Regions from separate parts of the Sporomusa aerivorans genome, predicted to be linked through region 1. Evidence: riboswitches for the same ligand, from Rfam matches in the RefSeq annotation. Region 1 holds a riboswitch; each other region holds the start of a gene.
The links. Region 1 has a riboswitch for cyclic di-GMP ahead of SATMO3_RS25225 (methyl-accepting chemotaxis protein). Riboswitches for the same ligand answer to the same signal wherever they lie in the genome.
Positions count from the first base shown of each region.

Region 1 (7,360 bases):
CCGTTCGTCTTCTCCCTTACGCCTTACATTTGCCGGTGAACTGTATGTGGAAACAGCTAAGCGTATCTTAGATTTAAAAGACTTGCTCTCCCAGCAAATTGACGATATTGCCGAACTGAAGAAAGGCCGGCTTACCATCGGCATCTCCCCGTTTAGAAGCGCTTATATCTTACCCAGTATCCTACTGGCGTTTCAGCAAAAGTTTCCCGGTATTGAAATCATTCTGATCGAAGCAAATTTTACTGAACTCGAAAGCTACGCTAGCAATGGTACCACAGACTTATCCATTATGACCCTGCCAATACGGGAAGATTTGTTTGCGTATACGCCGCTCCTTTCCGAAGAGCTCGTGCTCGCACTGCCGCCGCATCACCCCGCGCAGGCAAGAGGACACAATGCGACCTGGGATCAAAATCCCCGGCCACGAATGGACCTGACCGAATTGCACAAAGACCCTTTTATTGTTTTAGGTCAAAGACTGCATCAGACCACTATTGAGCTTTGCCGTCAGGCCGGATTTGAGCCGAGAATTATCCTCGAAACTAAAAGCGCCGAGGCCGCCCATGCTTTTGTCGCTGCCGGCGTGGGGGTGGCCTTTATTCCCGACACCTTTGTGTTATTTAGCAATATGTCGGAACGGCCGCTTTATTTTTCGGTGAATGATCCGTTACCTACCCGCAAGCTGGTTGCCGCTTACCGCGCCGGCAAATATTTGCCGCGGGCAGCTCAGGAGTTTATTGCCATAGCGCAGGAAACACTGAGATTAAAGAAAACACAGGTTTGAATCTTACGTACCAAACACAGTCTTGCAATTACACGAAAAGGCTAACCCGCCAGCTATCACTAGTGGGTTAGCCTTTATGCTGCCCGGTCGTCACGCTAAAAAAGGCAATATTTAAGAAGGGCCGGCACAGTATGAATTTGCATGCCTGTTGCCGCCGATTGTCAACAGCCGCTTTCCCCGAAAACCTCACCGGCAATCATTACTGCCAGCGCTGGATAAAATTATGTTCAATCCCCAAACGATCCAAAATCCGGCCGGCATGCTGGTCAACGAGGTCGTCAATACTGGCAGGTTTGTTATAAAAGGCCGGCATTGGCGGCATCATTACCACGCCTAGCCGGGAAAGTCTCAGCATGTTTTCCAGATGAATCGAACTAAGGGGAGTTTCACGGGTAACAAGGATCAGCTTGCGCCCCTCTTTTACGGTGACATCAGCAGCCCGCAGAATAAGATTGGTACTGAACCCGCAGCTAACAGCCGCAAGGGTTTTCATACTGCAAGGCGCAATAACCATACCTGCTGTTTTAAAGGAACCGCTGGCAATCGCCGCACCAAGCTCATTATTATTATACACATGAGTCACAAGCGTTTGTAATTCCGCAAAGGAATAGGCTGTTTCCAGCCGCAGGGTTTCCATGGCCCATTGGCTGACAACCAGGTGTGATTCAATAGTTAGCCGCTTAAGAAACTCTAGCAGGCGAACTCCGTATATGGCGCCGGTTGCGCCTGTAATGGCCACAATGATTCCCATAGTGCCCCCTATTTAATATAGTCTTCCAGCTTGAGAACCTCTTCTCCCGGGATGCGTATCCGTTCAAAGCGGTCTTGGGGCGCCGCAAGGGGAACTGTCGCATCAATTCCCATTTTATCGCCAATCCCCTCATCGGTCGAAGGGTCAAGAATATTGCCTGCGGCCTGCGCAACGATCATTACGTCGCGCCCGGCCTGTGAACGGGTGGCTATAGCCCATTCTACGTCCTCCATGTCAAAAATATCGACATCTTTATCTACGACAACAGCATGCTTGATTTCATGACTGCTGCTAAAAGCGGCGAACATGGCATTTTTAGCTTCGCCTTCCTGTTTCTTGTCTATTTTAATGACTGCATGGTAACGGCAAGTCCCGCCTGGCGTTAAGTGCACGCCAAGCGTCGTTGGGACGGTATTGCGAATAAGCTGCAGCATCCCGCCTTCCCGGGGGATGGCTCCCAATAAGCAATGCTCCATAGTTGCCGGCACGATGGTATGAAAAATCGGAGCTTGCCGGGTAGTCATCGCCGTCAGCTCAATAACAGGCTTTAAAGAGGCAGGACCATAATATTTGGGATATTCGCCAAAAGGTCCTTCCATTTCCCGTACTCCGGGTAGCAGGCGTCCTTCCAGGACAATTTCAGCCTGGGCAGGCACTTCCAAATCCACCGTTTCACATTGTACCAGTTCTAGCGGTTTTCCGTATAAACGCGAAGCAATGGTAAACTCATCAAAACCCAGCGGCGCCAAAGCCTGTGAGGCTAACAGGAGAATAGGATCAACACCGATGGCCAGGGCAATTTCAAGGGGTTTCCCCTGGGCTTCGGCTTTTTGATAAAAGTGGGCCAGATGGCGGGGCAAAATTAAAACACCGAGACGGTTAGGTCCGGTAACCTGCAGCCGGTGAATGGCAACATTGCGCGCGCCGGTCTCCGGGTCTTTGGCGATCAGGAGCGCCGCTGTAATGTACGCACCGCTGTCTTTTTCATGATGCACAGGTATCGGCAGCTTGGCAAGGTCCACATCAAAGGTAATGCATTCTTTCACCGGCGCCTTGTCTTTACCGACAAGAGTGCAGTCCAGAGGGTTGGTTTGCGCCCAGGAAAAATGCTCTGCCGCTTTTTCAACTTCAACCCCCATTGCTTTAGCCATCAAAGCCCGATTCCCGGCAAAGCCGGTGACAACAGGCATGTCCCTGCCAGTGTTGGTGAATTTTAATGCATATTTGCCATCCGCCTTTTTACCGAGGGCAGCCAGCTCGTGTTGTAGGTTAACTTTTTTTGTCACCGTTTTCAAATAGGTCTCTTGCTCCAGAAAGGCCAGCCAGTCCCGTAGTGACGTACAAACCATATTGATCGCTCCTTTTTTAAATTACTAAGCGCAAGGGCAACGTCAGGAATACAGTGTTCGTTTTTCAGTATATTCAGCATTTTTAATCTTTTAATCAAGTTATATCATAAAGGAGCGCATAGATCTAATACTATAATGTTTATAAATTATATAGGTTTATCCTATGTGGTTATTTTGCGTCAAAGCAAATATAGCGGTATACCTATAGATTATATAGGTTAAAAGTATATCTACCGGCCTTGCATAATTGTAAGAAAAATAATAAGATTATAAAAAATGACATTGGTTTACAAAAAAATATACATATTGGCAAACTTATCGAAAGATAAGGACGCAAAGCTATGGGTCTAAAGATATAATCTATTGACTGCCAAGTTGCATTTAACTGTGAATTTGTGACATCAGTCTGTCTATAGATTGATGTCATTTTTCTGCATAATCTTGCGAAATAAGATTATGTACGCACTATAAGCTTAAGTATACGGGAGGTAAATATCTTGAAAGTTAATTTATCTAGTATTCGCGTCCGTCTGCTGATCATTATCCTTACGCTCATGGTAGTATCGCTAAGTCTCTTAACCGGACTGAGCTATTACTTCGCCAAACAATCACTTTCCAAAAGTATCGATGAGACGGCGGCGGCAATCGGCACTGATTACTCCCAGCGCGTTCAGGCTTCCATCCATGAACTGGTCATATATCTTCAGGACTTAGCCAATAATCCCTATGTCCGGAGCGGCAACGACCGGCAGCAAATCGTCACCGCCATGGCGGAAGCGTTAAAACGCAACGAAAGGTTTCAGGGCTTCAACTTTGTTTTTTCTGACGGCAATTCTATACGTGCCGCCGGCGACACTGTATACCTGGGCGACCGCGATTATTTCAAAAAAGTAGTCCAGACACAAAAACCTGTCATATCGGACCCCATGATTTTAAAAGCCACAGGCTTGCTGTCGGTTACTGTTTCGGTACCAGTACTGGATAACGGTAAACTAAACGGCGTGTTGGTAGGCACCGTTCCACTCACCAAATTGAACGCCGTTGTCAAAGACCTTAGCTTTCTGGACAGCGGCTATGGTATGATTGCCGACGATTTAGGCATGATCCTCGCGCATGGCGCTAAACCGGAGTTTGTCGGAAAATTAAACATGCTGGATAAAAAAATCAACCCTGAGCTTAATCTGGGCAGCGGCGAACTGGATGAGCGCTTGATTACACTGTTTAAGGCTGCCGGTGAGACCGGAACGCAGGTACGGGGAACCTATACGCTTACCAATACATCTCTGCTGAGTGTTTTTACACCGATCGATCTTCCCGGCGGTCAGCGCTGGCTTATGATCGTAACCGCGCCAGAAACCGAAGCGACCCGCGCCGTGGCAACACTGAGCACAATTTTGATTATGGCAGCCGTCATCTGCATACTGCTCGGAGCTTTACTTGTGGTATATATCAGTATCCGGTTTACCCGGCCAATCGTCCAAATCCGGGATGAAGCACTCCTGCTGGCCGAGGGCGACCTAAGACACCGTGCAAACCGGATTCACTCCAAAGACGAGATTGGGCAGCTGTCGGCGGCTTTCGGGCAAATGGCCGGCAAACTGCGCAATCTGGTCGAAAAAGTACAATCCAAGGCGGAAACGGTGGCAGCTTCCAGTGAAGAACTAACCGCCAGCGCGCAGCAATCGGCCAACGCCGCCAACCAAGTGGCTGATTCCATCACCCATATCGCCGCAGGTTCAGATCAACAAGCAACTGCAGTAACCAACATGTCTTCCGTTGTAGACCAAATGTCAGCAAGCATCGAGCAAATTGCAACAACCGGCAGACAGATCACGCGTATCGCCGGTGATACAGCCGAGTCCGCGGAACTAGGACGAAAGGCGATTAACAAAGTCAGCGATCAAATGAAAATTATCGGGACAGAATCTGAAGAAATCCAAAAAACCATTGGCAATCTTGCACAAGGCTCGCGCGAAATCGGCGAAATTGTTACCCTGATTTCCGCAATAGCCGGACAAACCAATCTGTTGGCGCTCAACGCCGCCATAGAGGCTGCCAGAGCCGGAGAAGCAGGCCGCGGCTTTGCAGTTGTCGCCGAAGAAGTCCGCAAGCTGGCGGAAGAATCCAACCAGGCGGCACAAAAAATTGCCAGCCTTATCCAAAAGAATGAAACTGACATGACTCAGGCCATCGCTGTTACGCAAAATAATACCAATGGAGTACAAACAGGTATTGAAGTAGTTGTAACAGCCGGAAACACCTTTAAGACAATTGCCGATGCTGTCGAACAACTTTCTTCACAAATCCAGAATATAACCGAATTTATCGACCAGCTTGCGGCCGGCAGCCACGCTATGGTTTCCGCTGTCCGGCAGGTGGATAGCATCAGCAGGGAAAACGCCGCCGAGGCGCAGACCGTTTCAGCAGCGACAGAAGAGCAATCAGCATCTATGCAGGAGATTGCCTCTTCCAGCCAGGCTTTGGCACAAATAGCTTCTGAACTTCAGTCATCAGTGGCAACCTTCAAAGTTTAATTCACTGCCGCCTGAATAACGTGGCACGAATATGTACGTTGCCGGACGCGACCCAATCAAAAATAGGTAACCTCTAGCTAAAAGCCGAAATACAAATGGCCGGAGCCCATGACGGGCTCCGGCCATTTCTTCACGTGTCTCATAATAAAGTAAACTTAGCTTCAGATGGGGCTTTAACCCCATCTGAAGCTAAGTTGCCCTTATCCTGGAACTTATCCGCTCTTACTCCCACTTACAGAAGGGGGAGTCTTAGAGCGGTTAGCCACAGGATAAAATAGGATCTGTAGTAGATTCCATTTTCGGTTTAAATCACAGTACTTTTTGCCACCTTATATACTGTCCTGATACTATCCAGATTCATTCTGTCAAAAAGACCGCTGCTAGTCCCGAAGATCAGTCCGCCGCCGCTGCCGCCGTCCCGGATAATCTGTTCAACATGGCTGGCAAGTTCAGCTGAACTGCGTGTACTTAGCAATTCAGCCGGATCCAGGTTTCCCCACAGGCATAATTTGTGTCCATATCGGCTTTTTATGTCGCCGATATCCATGCCGGCCAGTTTTTCAATACACTGCAGACCGTCGAAACCGGCAGCCACAATATCATCCAGCACTGCCGTCAGATTGCCGTCCGAATGAAAGAAAATCGGCAAGCCCAACTTTTTGGCATACTCAACCTGGCGGGCATATGACGGAAACAACAAGGAGCGCAGCAAAGCCGGACGGGCTATAACCCCTTGATTAAAGGCAATGTCATCTGCCAGCAATATCCCGTTAACCCCACCGCCGGCCAGTCGTTCCATGGCAGCTAAGTTAAGCTTCTCAACAGCCGCGACGATAGCCGCCATTTCACTGTTGCCGCGCACCAGATTGCGCATCATGTCCTCAAAGCTTAAGAGTTTGCCGCTCCAGCCAACAGGCCCGTCCAGGACGGCGAAAGTGAATAAATCACTCTCAATCCATCCGGGCAAATCGTTAAATACCAGTTCCCCTTGCACCAAACTTTCCTGGGGCGATAAAGGAGCGCAAGGATGCAGGCAGATGGCATCCAGCCCCATGGTTTGGACAAATTCCAGGCGATGGTCAAACTCGATAACCGGTTGGCCGCACAAGGCCCGGATAATTTCGTCGGTTATAACCAGTTCCGCACAGGGAATCTGATCTGCAGGCAAGCGGTTTATTGCCGCCCTGATTCTCGTTCGCTGGTCCATATTGCCCTCCTCTATTACCGCAAGCACGGGAACTTTAACGCTTTGGCAAATTCTCTTTTAAACGCAGGCAGTACAGCCAGATCCAAATGCTCAATCTTGCCGGCGAGACTTTCGGCTCGCCGGCGTTCGCTGTCTGAAACCAGCGTCATACAAGCGCCGACACCGGCCGCATTGCCGACCTGGGTGAATCGTTCCAGCGGCAAATCAGGCAGCATACCGATGGCAATGGCGCTTTCCAAGCGCAGAAAAGACCCAAAAGCCCCGGCAATAACGACCTTGTCGACTGCCGAAAGCTCTACTCCCAGTGTGCTTAGCAATATACTGACGCCGCTGGCGATAGCTGCTTTTGCCAGTTGAATTTCACCAATATCTTTCTGAGTAAGGACAATATCCCGCTCACAGCCGCTCGCCGGCCTTTCAACAACCACAAATTCAGGCGCCTGGCCTTCTTCTGTCCGAACGCGGCAATGGGCAGGATTGAGCCTGCCGTTAGGCGCAATAACACCCGCCTGATGGAGTTCGGCAATCAGGTCGATAAGACCGGATCCACATAAACCAATGGGCGGGTAATTGCCAATTGTCCGCCAAAGCACCTCCTGCCCCTGCTGTCTGAAGTTTACCTCACTGATGGCGCCATTAACGGCCCGCATTCCCTGACTGATGTGCGCCCCTTCAAAGGCCGGTCCGGAAGCGCAGGAACAGGAGGAAACCATCCTGCCGTTAACGGCTAAAACA
Region 1 is NZ_CP156926.1:5,264,657-5,272,016, forward strand. It holds gene SATMO3_RS25210 (LysR family transcriptional regulator) at 1-784, shown strand, start outside; gene SATMO3_RS25215 (UbiX family flavin prenyltransferase) at 984-1,535, opposite strand; gene SATMO3_RS25220 (UbiD family decarboxylase) at 1,544-2,884, opposite strand; cyclic di-GMP riboswitch class I at 3,183-3,267, shown strand; gene SATMO3_RS25225 (methyl-accepting chemotaxis protein) at 3,382-5,418, shown strand; gene SATMO3_RS25230 (uroporphyrinogen decarboxylase family protein) at 5,723-6,625, opposite strand; gene SATMO3_RS25235 (ASKHA domain-containing protein) at 6,640-7,360, opposite strand, start outside.

Region 2 (7,360 bases), 280 kb from region 1:
TATCCCGGGACTTATCCGCTCTTACTCCCACTTACAGAAGGGGGAGTCTTAGAGAGGGTTAGTCAGAGGATAAATAAACGGATTACGGCAGTCAGCCGCCCTTTGATATTGATTATCATTTCTAGTTTATTATAAATTTATGCCCAGTTCTTGTCAATAAAATCTGGCGTATAACCTAGCCGGCGCCGGTATTATTAGAAAAAAATCTAGGCCAATTTAGAAATTTCTCCATTTACTCCGCTGCTTACTCTTGCTATTCTATTAGATATTATTGATAACTATTCTCACTGTTGTAAAATCTGTACTTATAATTCATACGGGAGCGGTTATCTTTTACAAGCTGTAACAAAGGAGTCGAATGGCATGAAGAAACAAAAAAAATCGCTAGCCCGAAAAAGGCTGTTGTATGCCCTGATCGGCAGCAGCCTGTTCTGGCACACAACGGCAATTGCATATGCCGAGAATGCGGCGGAAACGGCCGGGCAGCATGAATTCACTTTGGAGGGAATTGAAGTCACCGCCAGCCGTGACCATTCTCTGCCGCCGGTATATGCCGGCGGACAGGTGGCCCGCGGGGCAAATCTTGGCGTCCTGGGCAATAAGGACTTTATGGATACACCGTTTAATGTTACCAGCTATACGGCCCAGACCATGGAAGATAAGCAGGCCAGTACGCTGTATGATGTCCTCATTAATGATCCCTCTGTCCGCTTTACCACCTCCACCGGCCATAACAATGAGAACTATATGATCCGCGGGCTGGAAGTAAATTATCAGCATCTCTACTTTAACGGTATGTCGGGATTGGCGCCGCAGTACCATGTTCCGGTTGAATTTCTGGAACGGGTGGAAGTGCTTAAGGGTCCCAGTTCCTTTCTTTACGGCGGTGTAAACACTTCGGTGGGCGGCGCCGTCAACCTGGTGCCCAAACGCGCCGGCGAGGAGGACATCACGAACTTTACCACCAGCTATACCTCCTCGTCCCACCTGGGCGGTCATATTGATATTGGCCGCCGCTATGGCGAAAACAAAGAATGGGGCATTCGTTTCAACGGCGTCTATGCAGACGGTGACACCGAAGTCAACGGCCAGTCCAAAGACCGGCTGCTGGGCACTCTGGGAGTGGATTATCGAAAAGACAAATGGCGGCTATCCCTGGATGCCTACGGTTCACAGGAAAGTTATGACAATGGAGCCACTTCCATGTATAACATACCCAAAACGTTTGCGGCAGCACCAGACGCTCCGGACGGTTCAACCAATGTGTATAAAGGAACGTCAGCTACAACACGGAATAATGGTGTCCTGTTTAAGGGCGAATATGACATCCGGGATAATTTAACCGCGTATGCCGGCATCGGCAAACTATCGTCCAGAGCCACCGGCCTCATCAACGGCAATCATGTGAATCTCTCCCCGGATGGAACAGTAAAGGCCCGGAATGTTTTTAAGCAATACTTCTGGACTGACACTACTTCCGCCGATTTTGGACTGCGCGGCACGTATCAGACCGGTGCGGTAAAACATCAGCTCGTTTTAGGGGCAAGCTTCCAGGATACCGATTATTCCAATGCATATACTTCCGGCACCGGTAATTATGTAACGAACCTTTATAACCCTGTCTCGCTTGCCGATTACTATAATAGCCTGGCATCGCCGGCAAAAGGCAACAAGACCCTTGTTACCGAGCTTTCCAGCTATCTTCTGGCCGACACACTTACCTTTGATGAAGACAAAGTGCAGTTAACCTTAGGGGCTCGGCGGCAAAATGTGAACCAGACCAGCTATAAATATGCCAATACCCTTGCCACCGGCGCACCCACGTCAACTCCTACTAAGGACGCCAACGCGACTCTGCCGATGGTTGGCCTCGTAGTCAAACCATGGGGAGATTCGGTGTCACTCTACGCCAACTATATTGAAGCGCTTTCACCCGGAGCCGTGGTGGGTGTAACGTATGATAACGCCAATGAAGTACTGTCGCCGTATAAAACCAAGCAGCAGGAAATCGGTATTAAATGGGACAAGGGAAATTTCGCCAATACGCTGGCCTTTTTTCAAATCAACATGCCCAGTTATATGACTACTGACAATATCTACTCCTATGACGGCGAACAGAAAAATCGCGGCGTTGAATGGAACACCTTCGGCAGTATAGCGAAAAACCTCCGTCTGTTAGGCGGAATTGCCTATACCCGCGGCGAACTGGCCCGTTCTAATATCAGCGCCAACAACGGTAATACCCCGTTTGGCGTACCTAAATGGACAATGAATGCCGGCGTCGAGTGGGACACGCCGTGGAATAAGGATTTAACGCTTTCTCTCCTGGCGGTATATACCGGTTCCCAGTATATCGATAATGCGAACAAGCTAAAACTTCCAAGCTGGGTGCGTTATGATATCGGTGCGCGCTACAAAACCGTCATTAATGATACACCGGTTACCTTCCGGCTTGGTGTGGAAAACGTGTTTGACAAACACTACTGGGCAGGTTGTTTCAGCAGCGAGTATTATGCCACGCTGGGCGGGCCCCGCACCTACAAATTATCGGCAACCTGGAATCTATAAGGCGAGCGTATAGTCATGAATAGAATTTTGCAGAATTACCTCAGCCGGCTGCTGCAGCATGCCGGTTTCGCCCCTATACTGAATGAAGCTAATATGTTCTTACAGTATAAACAAACGCAAATCTGCCTTCGCATTCTAGCCGCCGTTTTCGGCGGCTATGCGCTGACTAGCGGTATATTGGCGACTTTGGCGCTCTGCTTGCCCTGGCCTAAAGTCGATACCCTGTTTTTCTTAGCACTGCTGCCGGCTTTCATTTCCCTGGCTGCGCTGCTCTGGTCATTTGCCGCTCCGAGCGCGCAGCGTGCCTGGCGTGATATACTGATTGCCACATTATTTTGCAGCCTGCCGGCGCTGGCCGCAGTCTTGTCAAGATAAAGGAGAGTCGTATGGACAAAGCAAAACCAAACAGAAGTTTTACCCTGGCGATGAGTGAACTGCATACCTGGGGCGGTTTAGTATTTGGCTGGCTGTTATTTATTATCTTTCTCACCGGTACCCTGGCGGTATTTGAGCCGGAAATAACACACTGGATGCAGCCCAATGTCCGCAGCAGCCAGGCAGAGCCGCTGCAGGCCGCAGCCGCTGCCGATAAAAGCCTGCGCCTGTTTGCGCCCCGGGCCGACCTCTGGATGATAGCCATGCCGCAAAACCGCCATCCTGATTTGACCATCATCTGGAAAAAAGATACTGTAACCCTGGAGAAGCAGATAAATCCGCAGACCGGCAGGGTAATAAAAGCGCCGGAAACCGAAGGCGGGGAGTTCTTTGCGCGTTTCCATTATGACTTGCACAGCGGCAAAAGCGGCATGTGGCTTGTCAGCTTAGCCTCGGTTGTCATGCTGGCCGCCCTGGTCTCGGGAGTCGCCATTCGACGTCAGGTGTTTAAGGATTTTTTCCGCCTGCGCTGGCGGCGCAATTGGCTTGATGTCCATAGCATGACAGGTGTGCTGACCCTGCCTTTTGTAATACTTATCACCTATACCGGCCTGACAATCACCTTCTTTCTGCTCAGCACAGCCGTTCCGCAGATATTATACGGCAGCGCCTGGAAAGGACCGGCGGCGGTAGCGTCGACAAACTTTGAGCGTCCCCGCAGCAATCAGCCGGGAAAACTGCTGCCGCTGACAGAACTGTTGCCAAAAGCGGAAGCCGAACTGGGCAAAAACAGCATAGCCTACGTCCGCGTTACCAATCCTGGCGACAGACAGGCCGTGGTCACTTTTTTCCGCACTGTTGACGGTGAAGTTGTGGCCATGAGCGCCAAGGCGTCGTTTGACGGTGTTACCGGCGAACTGCTTGGCAGTCAGGCCACCTGGAATAAATATGTTACAGCCTACCGCACCCTGGTCGGGCTGCATATTGGCAGATTCGGCGGCTATCCTGTCTGCTGGCTGTATTTTGCCGCCGGGTTGATCAGCTCCGCTATGATTGCCACCGGCCTCATTTTCTTTACGGTGAAGCGGCGCCGCCGCTACGCCCGCAGCAACCAGTTGACCTATGTTATGTACCGTACCGCCGAAGCCCTGAACATCACAGTCATCATGGGCAGTGTTATTGCCTGCATTACCTATTTATGGGCCAACCGGTTATTGCCGCAGGCAATGACCAACCGGTCTGAAGGAGAAATTACGGTATTTTTCAGTGTCTGGCTCATTATGCTGCTGCACGCCCTGCTGCGCCCGCCAGAGCGCGCCTGGTCGGAGCAAACAGGCTTCGCCGCATTGCTTTGCCTGGGGTTGCCGCTGATCAATGCCCTCACAACCAAGGTTGGGCTGGCGCCGGCAATCGCAGCGCGCGACTGGATGACCGCCGGCATCGATTTAACAGCCTTACTGTTGGGAGTCGTATTGGCTGTCACTGCCCGCCGGCTTGCAGCAAGACCGCCGGCGAAAACCGACCGGCAAATTGAAATAAGCCTGCCACGCTAACGCTCGTACAGGCAATAACTTGTAAGGGCTGTGCTGAAACACTTGTTTCAGCACAGCCCTTTGCCGTAGCTTATTTACTTCTGGCCGACCAAACCCGCACTGCCCTTAATAGATACGAGAGGAAACCAACCTACGGCTTAACCCGCTCCCTATTCGATAATAACAAACCTGTTTCGTCCTTCGTTTTTGGCCTTATAGAGTCCAAAATCCGCCCGTTTTATCAAGACCGCAGGATCATAACGCCTATCCGGTTTAAGGGTGGCAATACCGATACTGACTGTAACCAGGTTACTAACCCCCGAGAGGCGATGCTCTATGCGCAGTTCACGGATATTGGCCTGAATTCTCTCAGCTACCCGGACTGCGCCGGCGCAAGGAGTTGAAGGCATCAGCACGATAAATTCCTCACCGCCGTACCGGGCCGCTGTGTCAATGGGCCGTAGCAGAGCCGCCTGTACGGCCCCGGCCACCTTTTTCAGGCAATGGTCGCCTTCCATATGACCGTAGCTGTCGTTATAGTTCTTAAAAAAATCAATATCGATTAACAGACATGATAAAAGATCCTGGTTGCGCAACGCATAACACCATAACTTTCCCAGCGTTTCGTCAAAATACCGCCGGTTGGGAATACCGGTAAGCGCGTCGGTGAAAGACCATTTAGCCAGTCTGTCACGCTGTTTTTTCAACTCAAGATGACACCGTACCCGCGCCTGTACAACTGCGGGTGCGGTATTTTTGGTAATATAATCAATCGCCCCCAGGGCGAATCCCTGCATTTGATCTTCCGTTTCATCTTTAACAGAAATAAAAATAACCGCAACATCCTGGGTGACAGGATCGCTTTTTAGTTGCCGGCATAGTTCACGACCGTCCATATCAGGCATGATAATGTCCAATAGAACCAGATCGACCGGCTGCGCCATGATCAACTCCAGGGCCTGCCGCCCTGAGCTGGCGCATAGCACATAATAGTCATCTTCCAATAAAGACTTTAACAAATGCCTGCTGAATTTCATGTCATCAACAATCAGGACGGTTTGTTTTTCCGGATCCATGTCTTTTTCCTTCCTTAATTCCTTATTATTGCCAGCTACGAGAGATCTTTATTGGAATTTCATATATATGGTTAGCAAAATAAAAATGCCCGGTTCATCATTTACTTACATGATGCAACCTGGCAATCTTAGAAAACATCTGTAGACCCATGGCTTTGCGTCCCATCCTTTCGGAAGGTTTGCCTGTCCATTTTAAATTATCTGCTACTATTTTAATCACTAGCAGATAAGAAAAATGTCGAAATAAGTCGTGTTGTACGATAATTATTGTTTAGAATTGAGGTTTCTCTATTTTTTTACCGGCAACATAACGGGCGATAATATTGTGATGATCGCCTATATAAATAAACCTGCTCAACCGGTCCTCTACCGAATACCGGTTGCTTGCCGCCACCTCCAGGCTGCTGTCGTCAATAACCAGGGCATCAAAATCGTAGCCTGCCTCGAAGCTGCCTACTTTGCCGAAAAAGCTTCCCCCGCCTTTGGTCGCCAGATACAAGGCTTCCGGTATAGTGAGGAATTTCTCCTTTTTACCGCTTGCCAGCCACTTCAGTTTGGAAACCTCTATAGCCATGGACATGACCCTGCTCATCGCTACCTCATGGCCGCCGGCGACGTCAGAGCCCAGACCTACGGGAATTCCCTGCTCAATACATTTCCTGACAGGTGCTATCCCGCTAGCCAAGTTGCTGTTCGAATAGGGACAGTGGGCCACATAAACTCTATTTTTGGCCATTAACGCCAGCTCGGCATCATCATTGTAAATACAGTGAGCCATAACGGTCGGCTGCTTGCCAAACAGGCCGAATTGATCATAGACACTGGCATAATTCTGACATTCGGGATGCAGTTCTCTAACCCAGGCGATCTCGCCTGTGTTTTCCGATAAATGTGACTGAACCGGCAAGTTGTACTGCATTGCCAGTCTGGCAATGCCACTCATTAATTCCGGCGAGCAGGTAGGTACAAATCTTGGCGTTATAATTGGTTTTACCAGTTCATACCTGCCAATTGTTTCTTTAATAAACATTTCGGTATCGAGTAACGATTGTCCGGTTGTTTCCATGAGAATCCCGGGAGAATTCCTATCCATGTTTACTTTGCCTACATAGCCGCCCAGACCGGCCGTTGCCAGCAGTTCCATAAGCTTGGCGGTGGCTGCTTTGTGAATAGTGCCGAAAAACACTACCCGGGTCGTGCCCCATTGCCATAGCGCCGAGACTACCTTTTTATACACGGCTTGCGCATACGTTACATCCTGAAATTTTGCTTCTTCGGGAAACGTATAGTTCTCCAGCCAGGGCAAGAGTTCCAGATCAAAACCCAGCCCTCTGTTGGCAAACTGCGGCGCATGGAAATGCAAATCGACAAAGCCGGGAATGATCAAGGCGTCTTGATAATCTGTTACAGGTATATTCCGGTATTCAGCCGGCAGTGCGCGATAAATCCCCTTAACTTTTTTCCCCTGAATAACCACAAAGCTGTTCTCGGCAATATTCAGTTGGCCGAAACTAGGCGTAAACGCTATATTACCTTTTATGATTGCAATGTCTTTTCCCAGCACCATCTTCAATCCTTTCGTCCAATACAATGAAACTCCAATCCAACCCGCTGCTTATTTCATATATAGATGAACCGCGAAAATTGTTGATAACACATACATTATTTTTTGCCATCAAGAGACTGGTTATGACTAAGACCGTCTGTTTCATTTCTGTTTCCAGCAAGATAAACCCTCTCCCGTGAATTCGAATTTGGAGAATTAATTCTTGTTATGTTTCGGCTGCTTGTCCCCGCAAGCAAAAACCT
Region 2 is NZ_CP156926.1:4,987,633-4,994,992, forward strand. It holds gene SATMO3_RS24055 (TonB-dependent receptor) at 364-2,568, shown strand; gene SATMO3_RS24060 (hypothetical protein) at 2,584-2,943, shown strand; gene SATMO3_RS24065 (PepSY-associated TM helix domain-containing protein) at 2,955-4,496, shown strand; gene SATMO3_RS24070 (diguanylate cyclase) at 4,646-5,551, opposite strand; cyclic di-GMP riboswitch class I at 5,662-5,745, opposite strand; gene SATMO3_RS24075 (amidohydrolase family protein) at 5,823-7,142, opposite strand.
Region 2: it holds a riboswitch for cyclic di-GMP, as region 1 does, so the genes downstream of both, SATMO3_RS24070 (diguanylate cyclase) here and SATMO3_RS25225 (methyl-accepting chemotaxis protein) in region 1, are expected to answer to the same signal.

Region 3 (7,360 bases), 510 kb from region 1:
CATTGGACAGTATCGGCAATATAGCCTATCCGCAGCAGGACCGGACCTATTACGCCACCGTACAGTATTTCTTCTAGACAGAGCCTTCAGCAAAACGCTACATCGCTAAGCCTGGGCGCTATTTTGTCCAGGCTTAGCTGCTTAAATACTGCCAATAGCAATAAGAAATTTAGCTTGAGGGGCTATTCTGGGTGTGTGTTTGGGGTCAGGCTTTGTGTTTGGGGTCAGGCTTGATTTATAGCAAAATTGAGTTGTTTTTCTCGTAATCTTGCAATAGTCGCATAAATCAAATTATTATTAACTCAAGCCTGACCCCTGTTTTCTATTCCGATGGGATGCTGGTTGACCCTACGACGATGTATGTACTAAACAATCTATATCGTATGGTTTTGGCACGGCGGAGATCGTCAATATCTTTTCTGCTGTGGACGGCAGGAAGAGCCTGAAGAATGAAATCGAACAGGGAATTTTGGAACAGATTTTGGCATCGGCAGAACGGGTGGATGTCATCATCGTTGTCTGGGGCAAAGCGGGAGATACTAGCAAAGCGGTTCAGAAAAGACAGGAATATTTTCTGGAAAAGCTTGGCGAGTTCGAGGACAAAATGCAAATGATTGGCTTTCATCCTTTAGCTCCGCGAATGCGACTGAGGTGAAAGTTAGAGACATTTCGCAGAAAGAAAAGTGTGTAATCAATATCGGCAGATACATCAGATAGTGATTAAGTATAAAGTAGGGTAGTCCATCGACCTATCTGGATGATGGGCTATTAGGATTTTTATAATATGTACTATATAGGTCGTTAGCAGGTAAGAACATAACTGAGAAGGGTGTCTAGTGTAAAGTAAGCCAGTTTATGGTAAAATATAAGTAGTAATTTAATTGAGAAATTGGCGTCAGCTCAGAATATAAACTATCTGGGATGGATTTATTAAAATGGCTTGGGAGGTGATTCTACTGGATTATCCTGCAATACTGAAACAAATAGACGAAAAAAAGGCTTTACTGGACAGTAAAAGGCCATTTCCACGCCATACGCTGGAAAGTTTGAGAGAAAAGCTACTAGTTGAATGGACATATCATTCAAACGCTATTGAAGGTAATACCCTAACTTTGTCAGAAACTAAAGTAGTTTTAGAGGGAATCACCATTGGCGGGAAAACTCTGCGCGAGCATCTTGAAGTAATTAATCATCGAGAAGCAATCGGTTATATAGAAGAGATCATCACAAAAAAGGAAGACCTGTCTGACTGGCAGATTAAGAATATCCATGCTATTGTCCTAAAGGGCATATTGCCCGAGAGCGCTGGTGTTTACAGACGAGAAAATGTTTTCATCAGTGGTGCTGAGCATATACCGCCTGACTATGTACAGGTTCCTGCGCAAATGGCTGAGTTGCTGGAATGGTATAAGGGAGAAGCACAGAAGCTACATGCCGTTGAAAGAGCGGCTATTCTGCATAGCTGGTTTGTTAAAATACATCCCTTTGTGGATGGTAATGGGCGTACAGCAAGATTACTGTTAAACTTTGAGCTTATGAAAAATGGATATGTACCGATTGTTATTAAAAAAGAACAGCGGGTAGAGTACTATGATTCTTTGGATTTTTCCCATGTGAAAGGGGATTATAGCGGATTTGTTAAATTAGCAGCTCAAATTTTGGAAGATACTTTTGATTTTTATATCAGACATATTGGATAAGGTGTATTAATGGTATTGAAAAACAGGTACCTACTACTAGCTACCGTGGACTGACCATTCACGCAGGACGGACCGTAGCGAATATGGATTTGTTTACTCGAAGAGTGGAAAAAGCCTTGTGGAACGAAGATACGCCGTTTGGTAAATGATCGCTATAGCTGAGTTGGTTGATTGTGTTGAATGATTGTAAAGCTGACTTGCAAGGATTACCCAGAGATGCCGCCTAAATGGGCGGTTTTTTCTTGTCTAACTTTAAACGGTAATAAGTGATATAAAAGATATTACGGATACTCTGCATAGCGCAAAATACCAGGTAATTAATATTAAACATATAATTATAAAGAATTATAAAGAATTATAAAAAAATATAAATATTTAAAAATAATGCAGGAATTTGGCGATTTATGGTATAAATATTAAAATATTATTTAATCAAATGATTTGCTGACCGATTAAAATAATTCTCAGATGATAAAGAAAGACAGTTTTAGATTGGTGTTTGGGCAAACCTGATGAAAGCCAGGGACGCAAAGCTATGGGTCTAAGGATGAGATCATCTTAATGTGATTTCATCTATGATAGCCAAGCCGCATTAGTGTATTTTGCTATGCGGCTTGGCTTTTTGTATCATTTCCTTGTAGAGGATGTTTATTATGTTGATGTAGCAGAAGTGATCAGGCAATGTGTGTTATATAGCTTATGAAATATGTATGAAGCGTACAATGTTCGCACAACGAGGAGGTGATCTCAAGAATTATATACAGCCAGATAAAATTTTAGGGGGGTTCATATGGCAGATTTATCAAAAGTCGATTTTGCCTCAGATCAGCATTCGCTACTCAATCGACCTACCCGGATCAAGCGACGCTTTCTTCTCGCTTCTATCACTCTAGCCTTAACCCTTTCCTGGGGCGGGGAGGCGCTGGCTAGCGACGAGATCATTGACACTGAAACTCGTACCATCGCGGCGACGACAGCCTATCCAGGTCAACAGCTTATTGTCGGTTTGAACAACACGGGCGTGCTGACCGTTTCGGGTGGCGGAACGGTCGATAATAGGACCAGTACGATCGGATACAACGCTGGCAGCAATGGTACGGTGATCGTCACCGGCACGGGTTCGACGTGGACGAATCCCGAAGATCTTGATGTCGGTGGGAGCGGTACGGGCACGCTGACCATTTCGGATGGCGGAAAGGTCAACAATCAGAACGGCACGATTGGACACTACGCCGGCAGTACTGGTACGGTGACCGTCACCGGCACCGATTCAACGTGGACGAATAGCAATGAACTCGTCGTCGGCTGGAGCAGCACAGGCACGCTGACCATTGAGAATGGCGGAACGGTCAGCAGTACGAACGGCTTTCTCGGAGCCCGCGACGGCGGCAACGGCACGGTGACTGTCACCGGCGCTGGTTCAACGTGGAACAACAGCAAACAACTCATCCTCGGTTACGTCGATCCGAGCGGCAGTTCAACGGGTGTACTGACCATTGAGAATGGCGGAACGGTCATCAATACGGATGCCCGTATCGGACTTAGCGCTGGCAGCACTGGCACGGTGACCGTCACCGGCGCTGGCTCGACGTTGACCGATAACGGCACCAGCCTTCGTGTCGGCCGGGATGGCACGGGCACGCTGACCATCGCGGAGGGCGGCCTTGTGACAGTCGGCACGGAGACGAACGGTGCGTATAGCGGCACCCTCGCCATTGCTTTTAGTACCGGATCAACTGGCACAGTGAATATCGGCGCTGCTTCCGGTTCCGCTGCCGTCGCAGCGGGAACGCTCAAGGCGGCAGCGGTCGAATTCGGCTCTGGCACCGGTAAGCTGGTGTTCAACCATACAAGCACCAATTACTCCCTTGGAGCCAACATCTCCGGCGCAGGACAGATTATTGCCGAAAACGGCGTAACAACACTCACCGGCAACAACACTTATACCGGCGGCACAACCATTTCTGGCGGCACGCTTGCAGGTATCGCCACCAGCTTCGGCAGCGGTGCGATCGCCAACAACAGTGCTCTCATCGTCGATGGCAGCGGGACCCTGACGAATACGGTCTCCGGGTCGGGCAGCTTCACCAAGACCGGCAGCGGAACGCTGGCGCTCACTGGCAACAATACTTATACCGGCGGTACGACTATCTCTGGCGGCACGCTTTCCGTCACAACCGATAACCTGATGGGTAATGTTGTCAACAACGCCACGCTGCTAATCGATCAGGACACGGATGGCACGTTTGCCGGCAATATCTCCGGCTCTGGCGATCTCGTAAAGGATGGCACCGGCACGGTGAACATGGCCGGTACTCTGACCTATACTGGAGCGACAACAGTGCTCAACGGTCAGCTCGTCGGCAATACGACGGCTCTTGGCGGTTCCGTTGCGAATAATGGACAGGTTGCGTTTGATCAGTCGTTCGCTGGTACATATAACAATGTTATTTCCGGTACTGGGAGCCTGCTAAAGAATGGAACCGGCACCGTTATTCTCACCAATGATAATACCTATACTGGCGGCACGACCATTTCCGGCGGTACGCTGCAAGTTGGCAATGGCGGAACTACGGGGTCGATCACCGGCGATGTTGTCAATAACGGCGTTCTGGCATTCGATCGTTCCGATGGCGTGACCTTGAGTGGACAGATCACAGGAGCAGGCGCGATCCGGCAGCTCGGATCGGGCTTGGTATCGTTAACGGGCAATAGTGGAACGTTCACAGGTACGACCACGGTAGAGGCGGGCTCCCTGAAAGTGAACGGGACGCTGGGCGGCGTGCTGGATATCCAGACAAGTGGCCGCCTTCAGGGCACCGGCACGGTCGGCAACCTCACCATGAACGGGGTAATTGCACCTGGCAACTCAATTGGCACGCTCAATGTTGCAGGTGATATCACGTTCAATACGGGCTCAGTCTACGAAGTCGAGACGAATGCGGCGGGACAAGCTGACAGGATCAACGCATCGGGCACAGCCACGATCAATGGCGGCTCAGTTCAGGTCTTGGCCGCAACAGGTAACTACGCACCAGCGACAACCTACACCATCCTGTCAGCCACTAACGGCGTGAGCGGCACGTTCACGGACGGTGTGACCTCAAACCTGGCCTTCCTCGATCCGTCGCTCTCCTACGATACAAATAATGTCTATCTGCGCCTGACACGTAATGATGTAACCTTTGACGGGATAGGGTTAACGCCGAACCAGATCACCGCCGGCAAAGGAACGGAGAGTCTCACCCTCGGCAATTCCATTTATGACGCCGTGCTAAACCTGTCATCAGATCAGGCGCGTCACGCCTTCGACCAGCTTTCGGGTGAACTCCATGCATCGGTTGCGACAACATTGATTGAAGACAGCCGTTTCGTACGCAATGCGATGAACGACCGACTGAGGGTGAAAGCAAACGCACCCGGTGCCTGGAGCCAGGCATTCGGGTCGTGGGGCCATACCAGCAGTAACGGCAATGCGGCCAAGATGGATCGCTCGACAGGCGGCTTCCTGTTTGGCTCAGATATTCCGGCGTCCGACACCTGGCGGTTCGGCGCAGTCGCAGGCTACAGTCATACAAGCTTTGACGTGAAGGCTCGTAATTCTTCAGGATCGAGCGATAACTACCATCTGGGACTTTATGGCGGCTCGGACTGGGGGCAGCTCGGGTTCCGTTCGGGGTTGGCTTATACCTGGCATAATATTGACACGACGCGCAGCGTGATGTTCCCCGGCTTCTCGGATCGACTGAGCGGCGGTTACCATGCCGGGACGTTCCAAGCGTTCTCAGAGTTAAGCTACGGGACCGAAAAGGGTGTTACGAAGCTCGAACCGTTCGTCAATCTGTCCTATGTGAACTTCGATGCCAACAGTCTACGCGAGAGCGGCGGTGCGGCAGCACTCAACGGATCGGGAGTGTCAATGGATACGCTGTTCACAACGCTCGGCCTTCGTACTACAGCCAGTGTCAATTTGGGCAAAAAAGCGGTGACAGCGCGGAGCCTGTTGGGCTGGCGTCACGCCTATGGTGACACAATCCCAACGGCGACCATGAGCTATGCTTCGGGTTCGAGCGCGTTCACGCTGGGCGGCGTACCCATCGCCCGCGACGCCGCTGTGGTCGAGGCAGGTCTTGACTTCACGCTTTCGCCGACCAAAACGCTCGCCATCTCCTACAACGGGCAGTTCGCCAACCATCTCGTTGATCAATCTTTCAAAGCTAACCTCAGCATGAAGTTCTGAGACCTTGAGGATAAATAATGCGGTTGGTTTTAAGTCCACCAATAAGATGATAAGGTAATGTGTTTTAGGTTTTTTGAAGGGCAATGAGGGCAGACCTCATTGCCTTTTCCTGCACCGTTTGACCTGATACGGAGAACCGTACCACTGGTAACGGCGAGAAATCACTCATTATATAAGTAGATACAAAAATAATCGAAGTTCCTGCAGAATGTTCTAAATAATTTGCAGGAACTTTGTATTTTTACGGTAAATTTATTAGTTGTTATCTTATAGGACTTTTGGACTCAATAGAACCGTCCCTGTGAGTCTTATCCCAATGGTAACGGTGAAAAATGGCCTCAATCCTTCAAAATGCGGGGATGGGGGCGTTTTTTTCGCGTACCTAAGCGAGAAATATAAGTGCCCTGATTGCCCTACGAATGTGGAAAGTAAATGCAGCTTTGGGACGGAGTTGTTGGCATCGGTTTTCAACACTGCCGACTTTCCCGTTGACATTGTTGAAAACTGATGCGTAACCCAGTATAATTTAGATGTTATGGCTTGACTGCTCATTATAAGAATAAGTAATCAGGCTCGACTACCGATTTTTAAATGGTATTCACACTTGGCGAATAATGTGAAGTATTAGATTAAGTAGATAGGCGGATACGTTATGAAAATTTCCAAGAAAGATGCGTTGATATGGTTTGATTTTTTTTCACAATTGCCTGAGGAAGAGGAAATTAGTATAAAACATGAAGAAATAATTTACTCTACTTTTGCGCAAATTGAGGCAGCAATTGATCATAGAAATGATATGTTGATGTCGGAAATTCGAAGTTTAAAAACTTTGGAAAATAGGACTTTTTTTGTAGGAAATGAAAGCAAATTCCCCAAAGGATGCCGTTCTTGTCTGTTGGGTACTGGTTTGAGTGCAATTAGGAAAACGAACAAATGTAATTTAGAGTGTAAGTTCTGTTATAATTATGGCGAACTAGAAGACATTCATCCAGTTGGCGAAGGTATGTGGGAAATTGGCGGCACAAAATTTTACGAGAAGGATATTGATTTGCTTCTTTCCATTTATCAAAAACCCACTGGCATTTCCTACGTTTTTTTAGAACCTTTTATGGAAATTGAAAAATACTATTCGATTATAAAGAGATTTAGTGATGCTCATATTTATCAACATTTATACACAAATGGCACTTTGGCGACAGAAGAGACATTGAAAGCATTAGGTGAAGCCGGACTTAATGAGATACGTTTCAACCTAGGTGCTTCTAATTGTTCGGACAAAGTAATTAAAAATATTGGCTTAGCGAAAAAATATATTAAAAGTGTAGGTATCGAAACTCCAATGACTCCTGAGTTTTTCGAAGTGTTCTTTAAGAAAAGGCAAGCAATCTTCGATACAAAACTCGATTTTATCAATTGTGCG
Region 3 is NZ_CP156926.1:5,773,113-5,780,472, reverse strand. It holds gene SATMO3_RS27490 (hypothetical protein) at 1-77, shown strand, start outside; partial or broken gene SATMO3_RS27485 (DUF1643 domain-containing protein) at 374-655, shown strand; gene SATMO3_RS27480 (Fic family protein) at 936-1,700, shown strand; cyclic di-GMP riboswitch class I at 2,193-2,295, shown strand; gene SATMO3_RS27475 (autotransporter domain-containing protein) at 2,491-5,940, shown strand; gene SATMO3_RS27470 (radical SAM protein) at 6,593-7,360, shown strand, end outside.
Region 3: it holds a riboswitch for cyclic di-GMP, as region 1 does, so the genes downstream of both, SATMO3_RS27475 (autotransporter domain-containing protein) here and SATMO3_RS25225 (methyl-accepting chemotaxis protein) in region 1, are expected to answer to the same signal.

Region 4 (7,360 bases), 1.3 Mb from region 1:
GGTGCTTTGGGGAACAACTAAAACCGCCAAATTATACAAACCAGAGAGGAGTTCAAACATGGCCTTAATTAATGAAAACTATCTTAAATTGCCTGGGAGCTATCTGTTTGCTGAAATAGCAAGACGTGTGACCAAGTTTAAAGAGGATAATCCCAATGCCAATATTATCAGACTTGGTATCGGTGATGTGACCAAACCATTGCCGGAGGCTGTCATAAAAGGTTTGCATACGGCCGTAGATGAAATGGCCAAAGCCGAAACCTTCCGTGGTTATGGTCCTGAACAAGGCTACGCATTTTTGATTGAAAAAATTATTGCTACCGACTATAAGCCGCTTGGGGTAACCCTTGAAGTTGACGAAATATTTGTCAGCGACGGTTCCAAGAGTGATGTAGGCAATATCCAGGAGATTTTCGGTATTGATAACATAGTTGCCATTACCGACCCTGTATATCCTGTTTATCTTGATACTAATATCATGGCCGGCCGCAGTGGCGAGTTGGCCGGCGGCAAGTTTGCCGGTGTGACCTATCTGACCTGCAATGCGGAGAATAATTTTATACCGGCGTTGCCTGAAGAACCGGTTGATATTATTTACCTATGCTTCCCTAATAATCCGACAGGTACTACGCTGTCCAAGGAAGAACTAAAAAAATGGGTTGATTACGCCAAGGCCAACGGTTCTATTATTCTCTATGACGCAGCTTATGAAGCCTATATTCAGGAGCCGGGTATCCCTCACAGTATTTATGAGATCGAAGGGGCTAAGGATGTAGCTATTGAATTTAGAACGTTCTCGAAAAATGCCGGCTTTACCGGTACGCGCTGCGCCTTTACCGTAGTACCGAAAACAGTTATGGCATCCCTGAAAGACGGCAGTCAGTATCCGCTGAATAAATTGTGGAACCGTCGCCAAACCACCAAGTTTAATGGCGTCCCCTATATCATCCAGCGGGGGGCGGAAGCGGTATATACACCAGAGGGTCAACAGCAGATAAAGCAGCTTATCAGCTACTATATGGCCAATGCCAAGACTATCCGGGAAGGACTCAAAAGCATTGGTTTGGAAGTGTTTGGCGGTGTCAATGCACCGTACATTTGGCTAAAAACACCGGCCGGTTATGACTCCTGGGCGTTTTTCGACAAACTGTTGACAGAGGTCAACATTGTAGGTACACCCGGTTCCGGGTTTGGTCCTGCCGGCGAAGGATATTTCCGTCTTACAGCCTTCGGCAGCCAGGAAAGTACGCAGGAAGCGATTGAACGCATCAAAACTAAACTGAGCTTGTAGAATTCCTGCATAACAGGAATTCTACCGAGAGTAAGAGAAGCCGCTCAAACGAGCGGCTTCTCTTACTCTTTATTGTCGCTGTGTGCAGCAACCTAAACCTCAAATTTATTAACAGCTTCTCTGAGTTCCACGGCCAGTTTGGCCAGAACTTGACTTGAAGAGGCGATTTCCTCCATAGATGCCGATTGCTCCTCTGTGGCGGCTGACACGGTCTGTGTTTCTGCGGAGGCTCGTTTACTTAAGTCATCAATCCGTTTTACTGAGTTAACAATTTGCTGACTGCCTACAGCCATCTGTTCGATGGCTGAGGAAATTTCTCCGATCTGATTAGATACTTGAGCAACAAGTGTGGTAATTTCCAGGAAGGCTTGCCCGGAAGCATTGACTACTTCAGCTCCCAGCTTAACTTCCCTGGTTCCCTCATTCATGGCGATTACCGCTTTAGCGGTGTCGCCCTGAATCTCACTGATCAAAACAGCAATTTGTTTGGCTGCATCCTGCGATTGTTCGGCTAATTTGCGGACTTCTTCCGCTACTACGGCAAAGCCGCGTCCCTGTTCACCGGCCCTGGCTGCTTCGATGGCGGCGTTGAGGGCCAGTAGATTGGTCTGGCCGGCAATACCGGAAATAGTATCCACAATCTGGCCGATTTCTTTAGAGCGTTCGCCTAATTTGGCCACAACCCCAGCAGAACTTGTAACGGTCTGTTCAATATGGGTCATTTGACTTACTGCTTTTTCCACCGCGTTATTGCCTTCGTTGGCTTTGCCTGAAGCCTGGGCTGACTGGGTAGCGACTTCAGTGACGTTGGCGGCAATTTGCTGGATGCTGGCTGACATCTGTTGAACCACCGCCGAGGTATCATTGGCCGCGCTTAATTGTTCTTCCATGCCTTTAGATACATCGGTAATTGAATGTGTCACCTGCGTGGCGGCTTGCGATGACTGGTCGGCACTGGCAGTCAGTTCCTCAGCCGATGCGGCCACCATTTCTGAGGATGTATCAATTTTTTTTACAAGTGCCCGCAGGTTGCCTATCATGGTTTCAAAGGCCCGGGCCAGCCGGCCCAACTCGTCCTGTGAGCGTACATTGATGCTGGTTATACTCAGATTGCCGCCGGCAATACGGCTGGCTGTTTCTTCAAGAATCAGCAGCGGTTTGGTGATGCGTGCCGCTGACCAGAGAATAACTATGATAGCTAAAATCAGTACCGTAATAATTGTAATTAGTGAAATCCAGGCAAAGGCGTTTAGCTGGGCTTTGGCTTCGTTGGCAGGCACTGTTACTCCCAGGGACCAGGAAGTTCCGGTAATTGGTGCATAGGCTAAATACTTTTCCACACCTGCATAAGGATAACTGGAAATTCCTGTTTCTCCACGCAGCATCTTTTCAGCAGCTGCTTTCAGAGCGGGGGTTGCATTAGGATCGTTGTTAACATTGGCTTTGTTTACTAATTCTTTATTGGGATGGACGATTATTGTGCCGTCAGTCCGTAAAACATAGGCATACCCGGTCTGGGCCACTTTAATATCCAGAATACGCTTTTCCACTTCTTCGATATTAATGGCCCCAGCCAAAATTCCGATAATGCGTCCGTCAGCTTTGATGGGGGTAGCAATTACTACGACCAGTTTACCGCTGCCCGGGGATATAATCGGATCGGTGATGGTGGTTTTCCCCTCAATTGCCTGTTTGAAGTAAGGGCGGCTTGTTGAATTGCCCGCTAAGCCGCGGGTATCAACGTAGTTACCGTTACTATCTGTCCAAAAGATGTTTTCATATAGCTTGTTATTGTTTATTTCTGAAATAATATAAGATACCATGGCGTCGCGATTGCCGCTGGTCATAACCGGCGACCGTGCGATGGTTTCTAATTCGGTTTTATGCTCTACAAGCCATAGCCCGACAGCTTCGCCATTGGTTTGTGCCAAGAGCGAAAGTTCTTTTTCAACATCCTGTACCAGCATTTTTTGCGATTGCCAGTAATTTAGACCAGCAAGTGTGCTAAGCGCAATTACAAATAGCGTTATTACTGTTACGGCAAGCTTTGCTCGTAAGCTTTTCAAGCTCATCTCTCCATTTCCGCATTTAGTGCAAAATCCAGTTTAGGAGCAGTGTGAATAAGCTATATAAAATGCTGCAAAAGAAAACTATTAATAGAATGTTTAGCGTTATAATTAGTACATCTGCTAATAATGCTAATGCTCCGAAATTATTATTAATCTTCCAGAAATCCCTCCAATCCCGATCAAGGCGCAGCACGCCCAAGTTATGAATGTACCTGGTTCTGGCAGCAATAAGGCAGATCAGGAAAAAAATAAAGACCCGCTATGGGCAGGCCTGATCCATCGATTTAACAGAATCGAATTTGCAACCTGGCAATCATAGGCACTCACTGCCTTTAGACCCATGGCTTTGCGTCCTTGCCTTTCGGCAAGTATGCCTACATATTCAGTTTAATAGTATAATGTTCGTCTTGTAGACGGTATTCTCACATGACTGATGCCATCTTCATATACGACTTTTCTCGTCATACAGCTGCGTCGCCTGATAAATATTTTTTAGTTGCAAATGCAATTCCTGTTTCTTTTCCAGAGTTAAATCCGCCAAAATCGTTTTTCGATGCTTTTCTGCAATGGAATTCCATTGCTGGTAGAGGCTTTTGGATTTTTCGGTTAAGAAGACATTTTTCTCTCTTCGGTCTGTACCTGTTTCCCGGATGATGAGTCCTTTTTTCTCTAAACCGGCTAAACTTTTGGATATAGACGCCGGCTCAATTTTCAAATAACAGGCTAATTGACGCTGCGTCAGGGGGGCACTATTCATTAAAATTATGATTATTCCCCACTCTGAAAAATGAAGATTATAGGGTTTAAAAAAGCGATTTAAACTATAAGAAATAATACGGGTTGTTTGGAAAAGCTGATGCATGAGCATTTCGTCGATTTGCACTCAAAGTTACCTCAATCATTAGCTAGTTAAGTATTATTTCAAATTATATTACATTTATTTGCAAAAGTATACCAATTTCTGTATTAATTTTAAAAATAATGTCATATTTTTTCTTTGCGCGTAGCTTAGATAGTAGAAATAAGCTATACAAATACATATTCTGGATTTTTTATGTGAGCATGGATGTCACTCCGAGGGGAACACTACATAATATAACAAAAGAATCCGGAGGGGAATGATATGCATGAATATATCCGGCTTATCAGGCATACCGGCAACCGGGATTTATTCCGGGCAGTTGAGATGTCAGTGGCCGCTCTCGTTAATGACAGGCCGTTTCATATCCAGGCCGAAGGGCTGCGTGGTACAGGCAAGACGACTATTATGCGGATGGCACGGGCTTTACTGCCTCCTATTACCCGGATAAAAAACTGCCTGTACAATTGTGATCCGGCTGCGCCGCATTGCCCGTTCCATCGCCATTTGTCCCGGGATGAGATTGCAGTTTTAGGTACGGAAGAGGTTCCACGTCCTTTTTTAGAAATCTCGCAGGCTGCTAAACCCGGAACCGTTGTTGGCAGTATTGACCTTGTCAAGCTTACCGATCCTGCCAAGCCGCTGGCAGCCTTGCTGCCCGGCACCATTCCCCAGGCGCACCGGGGTATAGTTTTTATCGACGAAATCAACCGTCTGGCCGATACATCACCTGAATTGGCTGATATTCTTCTGGATGTAATGGGCACGAGACCTGGCCGGGTACAAATCGAGGAGCCCGGCTTGCCGGTGGTTGAATTGCCGGTTACCGTAAGTATTTGGGCTGCGTCCAATCCGGATGAGGATCCTGGACCGCTTAACCGTATCAGAAAACAGTTGGCCGACCGCTTTGACTTGGCGGTGACAATGGGACGGCCGGATAATAGTCAGGATGTCGTTCGCATTTTAGCAGGGGAAGATAACAGGCAGAGAGTAGATCTGCCTGTATGTCAGCCACTGGGCAGCTTGCAGGATGTTACGCCTAGTCAGGATTTGCGCGAGGTTCTCGGAAGAATATACCTTGAGTTCAACCTGGAAAGTCTGCGGAGTATTACCGCTATGGAAACAGCAGCTTGCCTGACTGCATTACTCGCCGGCCGACCGACTGCCGGTGTGGCTGAGCTAATGCAAGTAGCGCCGCTGGCATTGATGCACCGGAATAATCAAGAAACAATAGCGGCAATTATGGAATTCCTTAACCGTTTACTGTGCGGTCAAGAGTATGCGCCGATTAACTGCGTAGCTTCGGCAACCAGCCCCGCAAAAGCTGTTTCCCCTGTGGCGGCACTCTTATCGTCACTTAAGTCGCAGATAGTGAACCTGCTTAGAAACCGTCCCTGGCTGCCTGATACCGGTACCCAAGGCAGCGGGCAGCCAGGAGGGGCGCATATAATTGATCCTTTGGCGACAACCATTATTGCGCCGCCCAACCCTGCCACCCCCATAACCCACTTGCCGGAAGATCAGTTTGTCACGATCGAAATCAATCAGCATGGCAGATAATCTTAACGCGAACTTAGAACGTTTGCTTTTACTTCAACTGGGCGGGGCAGCTAACAGTATTGCTCAGGCGCTTGCGGCCGAACAGGCCGCTCGGTTGGGTCAAAGTGCTGTAGTAAGTACCAAGGTTCATGCCTTTGACTCCCACAATCCCGAGCATGTCCAGATATTAGTGGATACCGATGCCGGTAAGATTTTTTATCACCGCAGCGACTGCGGTGCTGTTTGCCATCTGGATATTTTCCATGAGTGCGGTGAGATTGACCATAAACTGGCGGCAAGCTATATTTGCCGGGCCGTTGCCTTGTATAATACGCAGGCGGCTCAGCAGGCCGACGGGTTTTGTCAAGGGATTGTTAACCCGGAGCTTATCGATATTCAGACAGCTACCGGCGGCGGCAGGATTACGGGCAGCTTAAGAAGCGGGCAGAAGCCGTCAGTGCGACGGGTTCATGAAAATCATGTCCATGTGGCGCTAAGTCTGCCAACCGCAGATTTCGCATGTCTGCTCTATATTGTTGCGGCTGTAGAAACTGCAATCCAGAACATGGGCCTGGAACCGAGGCGAAATGAACGAATTAGTTATGTTGAATCTGCCGGCGGGCAAAATGACCTTAGTCCGTACACTGACCAGACAGATTCATTTCTTAAGGACGCCCCGGCAAGCCAGGAGGGCAGCAAGCCGGCTGGCGCGGCAAGTGATAATTGGCAGGCGCAAGAACCGGACCGGCATTCAGTTGGGCAATCTGCTCCTTCCGAAAATAGCAAAGGCAAAGGCGGCGGACAGACCCTTATCGGAGTAGACCAGTGTCATTCCGGCGAAATGTTTACCGGTTGCAGGTCAGATAAAACCATATCACAAGCGAGCGCGGCAGATATTTGCCTTTATGCCCCGCGACTGTTTGAGAGCTGGCAGCAGGCTATAACACGGATAAATAACAAAAGCAAGGTTACGGCTGCCAGCTCATTATCACGCCGTTTACAGGAGAACGGGCTAAAAGCGGCTGGCGCCTGTATTTATTCGCTATCAGAACTAGATGTTGCCGCTACCGTCAGTGCGGCGGCAGCGCGTTTTCTGACTGAGGATATGACCGGCAGGCTGCGCATTCACCCTCTGGATATACGGTTTATAGCCCGGCGCCCAAAGCGCGGCTGCGATACCTGCTTTGTGGTTGACAGTAGCGGCAGTATGGCCGGTCGGCGGCTGCAGGCAGCCCAATATTTGGCCGGAGAGATTTGCCGTTATGGTTACGGTCGGGTTAGTCTGGTGCATTTTCAGGACAGCCGGGCTGAACTGCTGCAGCCGTTTACCTATAGCCGTCAGGCTGTTCTGAGTGCGTTTAATAATCTGACACCCGCCGGGGCTACGCCGCTGGCGCTTGGTCTAAAGCAGTCGCTCGCTTATATTATCGGACAGCAGACAAAACATCCGTTGATCGTTCTTCTAACTGACGGAATACCTGGCCGCAAATATGGCGAAAATGCTGATCCAATGTCAGAGGCGCTGTTTGCAGCAGCCGAAATAGATCAGGCCGGGTGCGGTTTTTTATGTATTGGGCTGGACGATGAGGATGTTTTTTTGCA
Region 4 is NZ_CP156926.1:100,917-108,276, forward strand. It holds gene SATMO3_RS00405 (LL-diaminopimelate aminotransferase) at 59-1,291, shown strand; gene SATMO3_RS00410 (methyl-accepting chemotaxis protein) at 1,384-3,357, opposite strand; cyclic di-GMP riboswitch class I at 3,658-3,745, opposite strand; gene SATMO3_RS00415 (MarR family winged helix-turn-helix transcriptional regulator) at 3,803-4,243, opposite strand; gene SATMO3_RS00420 (magnesium chelatase) at 4,484-5,779, shown strand; gene SATMO3_RS00425 (VWA domain-containing protein) at 5,745-7,360, shown strand, end outside.
Region 4: it holds a riboswitch for cyclic di-GMP, as region 1 does, so the genes downstream of both, SATMO3_RS00410 (methyl-accepting chemotaxis protein) here and SATMO3_RS25225 (methyl-accepting chemotaxis protein) in region 1, are expected to answer to the same signal.